2 regions of the Variovorax sp. LjRoot175 genome follow, and region 1 is predicted to be linked to the other one. Evidence: predicted binding sites of a transcription regulator. Region 1 holds the regulator's gene; the other holds the start of a gene.
What was found. The regulator FNR, encoded in region 1, switches genes on or off when oxygen is low (the NO sensors DNR and NnrR bind a similar motif). The targets are predictions, from matches to a motif close to TTGATNNNNATCAA.
Positions count from the first base shown of each region.

Region 2: hemN (oxygen-independent coproporphyrinogen III oxidase) is a predicted target of FNR. The motif match lies at 1,439-1,452, and genes of this name have one in related genera.

Region 1 is NZ_CAXURY020000002.1:395,751-399,156, reverse strand. Features, by position in the region: gene ACSQ89_RS31870 (hypothetical protein) at 1-325, opposite strand, end outside; gene ACSQ89_RS31865 (sulfite exporter TauE/SafE family protein) at 448-1,161, opposite strand; gene fnr (fumarate/nitrate reduction transcriptional regulator Fnr) at 1,374-2,090, shown strand; gene ACSQ89_RS31855 (hypothetical protein) at 2,071-2,316, opposite strand; gene ACSQ89_RS31850 (FixH family protein) at 2,322-2,597, opposite strand; gene ccoG (cytochrome c oxidase accessory protein CcoG) at 2,618-3,406, opposite strand, start outside.
Region 2 is NZ_CAXURY020000002.1:543,398-546,803, forward strand. Features, by position in the region: gene hemN (oxygen-independent coproporphyrinogen III oxidase) at 1-1,378, opposite strand, end outside; gene ACSQ89_RS32610 (universal stress protein) at 1,834-2,277, opposite strand; gene ACSQ89_RS32615 (type IV pili methyl-accepting chemotaxis transducer N-terminal domain-containing protein) at 2,725-3,406, shown strand, end outside.

The sequences.
Region 1 (3,406 bases):
CGAACTGGTCGGACGCCGCCTCGATCTGCTCGAGCGCCCGATTCCAGGCGACAGAGGCTTGTTCGCTCGCCTGCGCCGCATGCTCGGCCGCTGTCTTGCTTTGGCTTGTCGCGCGATCGGCTGCAACAAGCGCCCTTTGCCAAGCGCGATGGGCGGACAGCCCGGTCTTTCGTGCCGCTTCGCCGGCCGCCTTCACGCAGCGATCAGAGGGCCGAGCTGCATACCTTCTTGCCTTGAGCAACGCCGCAGCGGCGTCCTTGGACGCGTTTCGCGTGGCCGAGGCTGCGTCGAGAGCCGCCTGATATGCAACGTCATGGGCGGCCATGCCCTGCATCTGAAGGTCTGGCTGCGCGGGGCGCTGCTGGGCAGCGCAAGGGCTCATGAGCGCGGCGCAGACGGCCGAAAGTCCGATCAGCGCGATCATGTTGCGTCTCATGGTGTCTCCCTTCAGCGGCACCATATGTCGATCTGATGACTCAGGTCGATCCACAGCGCCTGAATTGCCACTGCCGCAAGCAGGCCGCCGGCAAGCCGGGTTCCCCATTCCTTGCGCGCAATGCTGGCACCTGAACGCAAGCGCTGCCACAGCCAAGGGGCCAGAACCAGCGACACGCCGCTGCCCACGGCAAAGAGGGCCATCGTCAGTGCGCCTTGCGCCGGTCCGTTGGCCAGCCCGGCAAGCATCAGCGCGGAATACAACAGACCGCAAGGCATGGAGACCCAGAGCGCACCCGTCGCGAGCACGCCGGCCATCGAACCGGTGAGCGGCCGCAGGCGCGTCGCGAGCGCGCGCCCGATACGGTGCGCCCAGAGTGGCTGTCGCCCGAGTGCGGCGAGCACCAGGCCCCAGGCGAGCACAAACACATGAAGCAGCACCCACAGAGGACGCAACGCCGCGACCTGTTCGCTTGCGAACCCGAGGCTCTGCATCGCCGCTGCGGCGGCCGCCCCGGCAGCCGTATAGCCCGCGATACGGGCCGCATGGAAGGCGACGGATGCGGAAACAGCCGGAGGGCTCGCCGAAAGCGGCGCCACACCACCATCCACCGGCACGCGCACGATGCGGATCACGCCGGCACAGGCAGCACCGCACATCGCGACGCAATGGGGCCCGCCGACCAATCCCATCAGGAGCGCAGTGCTGGCGAGCGCAGTCTGCATGATCAGACGATGCGCGAGAAGCGCGTGCGGTTGTGCTCGGCCGGGACGCGAGATGAATCGGCAGGGGCGAGGGCGAGAGATGTGTTCATTGCGGCGGTGGGTCTGGCAAGCAATGACCCACTATGCGGGCAGGTCGACCCGTCATCCTTGATGTGCATCAAGCCTGGGCGGCGCACCGCGTCACAGAATCACTGCAACCCTCGACGCCCTCCATGAAAGCCGAACACATCAAGGTCGCCTGCTCCAGTTGCACCCTGCGCGAGCTGTGCATGCCCGCGGGGCTGGAGCCGAGCGAGTTGAAACGCATCGACGAGATCGTGGCCACGCGGCGCAAGGTCCGACGCCGCGAGACGCTCTTTCGCAACGGCGAGCCCTTCACCTCGCTCTATGCGATCCGCACCGGTGTCTTCAAGACCCGCGTGGCGACCGAGGATGGGCGCGACCAGGTCACCGGTTTCCAGATGGCCGGCGAAATCATCGGCCTCGATGGCATCGTCAACAACCAGCACACCTGCGACGCGGTCGCGCTCGAGGATGCCGAGGTCTGCGTGATGCCCTTTCACCGAATCGAGGAACTGTCGCGCGAGGTCGCGGCGCTGCAGCGCCACGTGCATCAGATCATGAGCCGCGAGATCGTGCGCGAGCACGGGGTGATGCTGCTGCTGGGAAGCATGCGGGCCGAGGAACGCCTCGCGGCTTTTCTGCTCAACCTCGTGCAGCGCCTGCATGCGCGCGGTTTCTCGCGTTCCGAGTTCGTGCTGCGCATGACGCGCGAAGAGATCGGCAGCTACCTCGGGCTCACCCTCGAAACGGTGAGCCGGACGCTCTCCAAGTTCATGGAGGATGGCATCGTCGAGGTGGAGAAGCGCAATCTTCGCATCGTCGACGCCGAGGCGCTCCGGCGCATCGTCAATCCTCCCGGCTGTTGATCTCGGAGGCCGACCTGGTCAGAAGCAGCGTCAGCGCGCTCGACCCTATCGCCAGCAGCCAGAAGACGAAGAAGCCGGCCGCATAGACCGCCTGGCGCGACAGGCCGACGGCCTCGCCGCGCCAGTGGAGGTCGCCGGGGTCGACCAGCGCAAAAACCAGCAGTTCGGCCGCGCTCGCCAGCAGAAAGGCGGGCCAGAGAATCGACATCCAGTTGCGCGTCTTCATGGCCATCAGCGCCTGGGTGCGGGCAGGTCGGCATCAGGCGTTGCCGCATGATTGCGGCCCGCCAGCGCGGGCATCAGCTTCTTTTCGACCAGTTGCTTGTTGATCTCGATGCCCTGGCGATAGTAGTCCGGCGCCACCACCGGATCGGGCGTGCGCAGGGCGAGCCAGAGCGTCACGAAGCTGGCGACGATGACCACAGCGGGCCCGGCCATCACCATCCACAGCAGCGGGAACTGCCACCAGGGTTCGCTCTTGGGGGAAGTCATCGCATGATCGTCCATCTTGTCTCCTCTTTGCGAACTCAACGAGGCACCAGGAAGGTCGCCTTCTCCGACACCTGCGCGCTGCCGTCGGCCGAGCGCACGTCGAAGTGCACGACGTGGGAACCCGCGGTGGCGCTGCCGTAGGGGAGCTGCAGGCGCACCGCGACCCAGCGCGACTGCGCAGAACCGACCTCGACCGGATCAGGCGGAGACACGCTCAAGCCTTCCAGCCCCCTGGCTTCGATGCGGTAGCGCTGCACCTGCTCGGTCGCGTTCATGATCTGCAGGCGATAGACGTTCTCGAGTTGACCGCCCTCGACGATGCGCGCGAGCGAAGCCCGGTCGCGCACCACGTCGACCTTCAGCGGCATGCGCACGACCAGGCTCGCCAGCACGCCCATCGTCAGCGCAGCGAGCAAGCCCGTGTAGATCAGCACCCGTGGGCGCAGCACGCGGCGCAGCACCTGCCTCGGCGTCCAATGGCCGGCCATGCCGGCCTGGGTCGCGTAGCGGATCAGACCTCGCGGTGTGGCCATCTTGTCCATCACGGTGTTGCAGGCGTCCACACAGAGCCCGCAGCCGATGCACTCGTACTGCAGCCCCTTGCGGATGTCGATGCCGGTCGGGCAGACCTGCACGCACAACGAACAGTCGATGCAGTCGCCAAGCCCCTGCGCGCGGGCGTTGTTGTTCTTGGAACGCACGCCGCGGGGTTCGCCGCGCTCGCTGTCGTAGCTCACGATCAGCGTGTCGCGATCGAACATGGCGCTCTGGAAGCGCGCATAGGGACACATGTACATGCAGACCTGCTCGCGCATGAAACCCGC
Region 2 (3,406 bases), 150 kb from region 1:
GCAGATAGCGGTCGAAGACCATCGCCACGGCCCGTACGAAGAACCAGCCTTTGTCGGTGACCGTGAGATCGCGGTCCGTGAGGCAAACGAGGCCGTCCGCCTCCAGCTGGCCGAGAGCGGCCAGTTCGGACGCGAAGTAGTCACGAAAGGTGATCAGGTGGGCGATGTCGATCGACTCGAAGTCGACATGGCCCTGGCACATGATGGCCATGATCACCGCGCGACGCAGCACGTCGTCGCGCGACAGCGCGAGCCCGCGCACCACCGGCAGCCGTCCCTGGTTGAGATGGTCGTAGTAGTCCTCCAGGGTCTTTGCGTTCTGGCTGTAGGTGCCGCCAACCCTTCCGATCGCCGATACGCCAAGCGCGACAAGGTCGCAGTCCGGCTGCGTGCTGTAGCCCTGGAAATTGCGGTGCAGCCGACCTTGGCGTTTGGCGACAGCCAGGCTGTCGTCCGGCAACGCGAAGTGGTCCATGCCGATGTAGACATAGCCAGCGCAGGTGAGGGCGGCGATGGAGCGCGACAGCATCTCGATCTTCGTGGCCGCGTAGGGCAATTCGTCGGCGGCGATCCGGCGCTGCGGCTTGAACCTCTCGGGCAAGTGCGCGTAGGCATAGAGGGCGATGCGGTCCGGACGCAGCTCGCAGATCTGCGCCAACGTGCGGTCGAACGAGGCGGCGCTTTGACGCGGCAGTCCATAGATCAGGTCGACGTTGATGGACTGGAATTTCAGCTCGCGCGCCGAGGCGACCAGATCGAATACTTGTTGTGCGGGCTGGATGCGATGTACCGCTTGCTGGACGTCCGGGTCGAAGTCCTGGACGCCGAAGCTCAAACGATTGAAGCCCAGTCGGGCCAGGTGGGCAAGGCGGTCGGCGTCGACCGTGCGTGGATCGATCTCGATGGAGCATTCGGCGCCCGGCGCGAACGAAAAAGCTTCGCGCAGCATCCGCATCAGGTCGGTCAGGCCGTCATCGCTCAGGAAGGTCGGCGTCCCGCCGCCAAGGTGAAGCTGGCTCACCGCCGTCCGTGCGCTCAATTGCGCCGCGTGCAGGGCGATCTCCTTCTCCAGGTATCCCAGGTACTCACGCGCACGGGAGGCATGCCGCGTGATGATCTTGTTGCACGCGCAGTAGTAGCACAGCGATGCACAGAACGGAATGTGGACGTAGAGGGAGATGGGAGTCATGACTGCGCTGATGCCCAGCCTTCGCTGCCGCGCCGCGGCACCGTAGTCGTCAGGGCCGAAGGCCTCGACAAAGCGGTCCGCCGTCGGATAGGACGTGTAGCGAGGCCCGGCCACATCGAAGCGGGCCAGCACGTCGGCCGAGACCGAAGACGGGGAGGTTTCGTGGGGCGGAGCCAGGACAGTGGACATCATTGCGTTCAACCAAGGAAAGGCAGGTCTTCACTGTGCCTTCGTCGCGCCGGTCGTTGGTTGATGCTTGTCAACATAAGCAGCCGGACCGCTCGGCAGGAGGCATCTGAACAACGATCTGGACGAGCGCCGATGACGACGATGACGACGATGACGCCGAGCGACTCGGCCCCGGCCAGACGCTGGCAGGAGAGCGGTCGGATGCGGCGTCGAGGCGATGACTGCTGCGGCGGTCAGGGGGCGGCGTTGAGCTGTGCGCGGAGCTTGCAAGCTGAAGCGCCCGCGCTGCGTGATGCCTACGAACAGCAGGTGGTCCAGATCAATACGGTCCCGGAGACCTCAGCTTCAGCGCTCGTTCGAAAGGGCATCCACATGGGGTTCGAGCCGCGGTCGGCAGCAAATGGATCAGCGCGCAGCGCGCCTTGGTGCTTATCAGGAAAGCGCACGGGCCAAGGTCAGCGCAGTACAAGCACGGGCACGTCGGAGTTCGCAAGCACATGCGCGGTTTCGCTACCCAGGAAAGCGCGTGCCAGCCCTTTTCGTCCGTGCGAGGCCATCACGATGAGATCGCTGCCGTGCTTGCTGGCGGCACCAATGATTGAATCGGCCACTCGATTCGATTTGACAGACGCCGTGCTGACCCGTACGCCGCATGCTTCGGCGCGCTTCTCGAGCGCCTCGAGCATGGTCTTGGCCTGCTCAGCGCGCCGGCACCCGATGCGGTCGATCTCCTCGGCTTCGAATTCGATGGTGCCGTCCATGTAGCTCTTGGCTTGCCGTCGTACCACGGTCACGGCCCTGAGCTCGGCCTTGTGCTCCGCAGCCAGGTCGATGGCTTTCGAGACGGCCTTTTCCGCCAGCACGGAGCCGTCAGTGGCAACAAGAATGCGCTTGAACATGAACTGTCTCCTCGGAGGTTGAGTTTCTGCAGCGTAGCCCCGCGGGGGCTTTGGAGCTTGATCCAGATCAAGCATGCACACGGTTTCAAATGCAGAATGCGGCAAGCGAACGAGCACATGGACCTGCCGACGCACCAGAGAAGGCGACGACTGAGAGGAATGGTGAGCGCGCGTCGAGCGCGCGCGCAACATAGGAATGCAGCTGTATCCGAACGAGGAACCGATCCCGATGACTGACCGAACTCGTGAGCCTGCCTGGGCCTATGGATCCCAGCAACAAGGCCGGGATCGGTGCGTCAGCAGTGGGGCGCATGCGATGTGCAGCATGTCCCACTTGGGCCTTGCTGTCTCGAACGCCTACGCGCGTCGACTCGTCGGCCGGCCGGATCTGCTGCATCGAACGCGCTCCACTTGTGCGGCCGCTGCCGCAACGCTGACATGCGCTCGATGAACAGATCTCGGCAATGGACACTGGGCGCCAAGCTGGCGCTGGTCGCCATGCCGTTCCTGTTGGCAGCCCTTGGCGCCATCGCGACCTTGGTCTACATGTCATGGCAGATCGAGGGGGGTGCCGCTGCGGTCAACGAAGCTGGGCGCATGCGCATGCAAACCTATCGGATGGTGCTGTCGGCTGGCGCGGGCGATGTGCGGGCGCTGTCACAGCAGGTGGCAGAGTTCGAGCGCAGCCTCCAGGGACTGCGCCGCGGCGACACCGAACGGCCGTTGTTCGTACCCTGGGACGACACCGTGCGCCAACGCTTCGCTGTGGTCGAACGCGACTGGGCCGCCTTTCGCAGGCGCCTCGCCGATTCGACGCTGCCTGGCGCCGCGACCCGCCTTGGCGACGACGCCGTCGCGTTCACGTTGAACATCGATGCATTCGTCGCCGGTATCGAAGCCCACTTGTCACGGTGGACTGCGCTGATGCACTTGCTGCAGGTCGCGATGATGGGCGTGGCGCTCATCGGCGCGGCAGTGCTGGTCCATACCGGATACCGCTTCGTCCTGGAGCCGCTGGGATTGCTCAAGCGAGCCATTCATCGCCTCCAGGATGGCGATCTCGGTGCCCGCGTCGTGCGCACCAGTACGGACGAGTTCGGCACCCTGGCAGAGGGATTCAACAGCATGG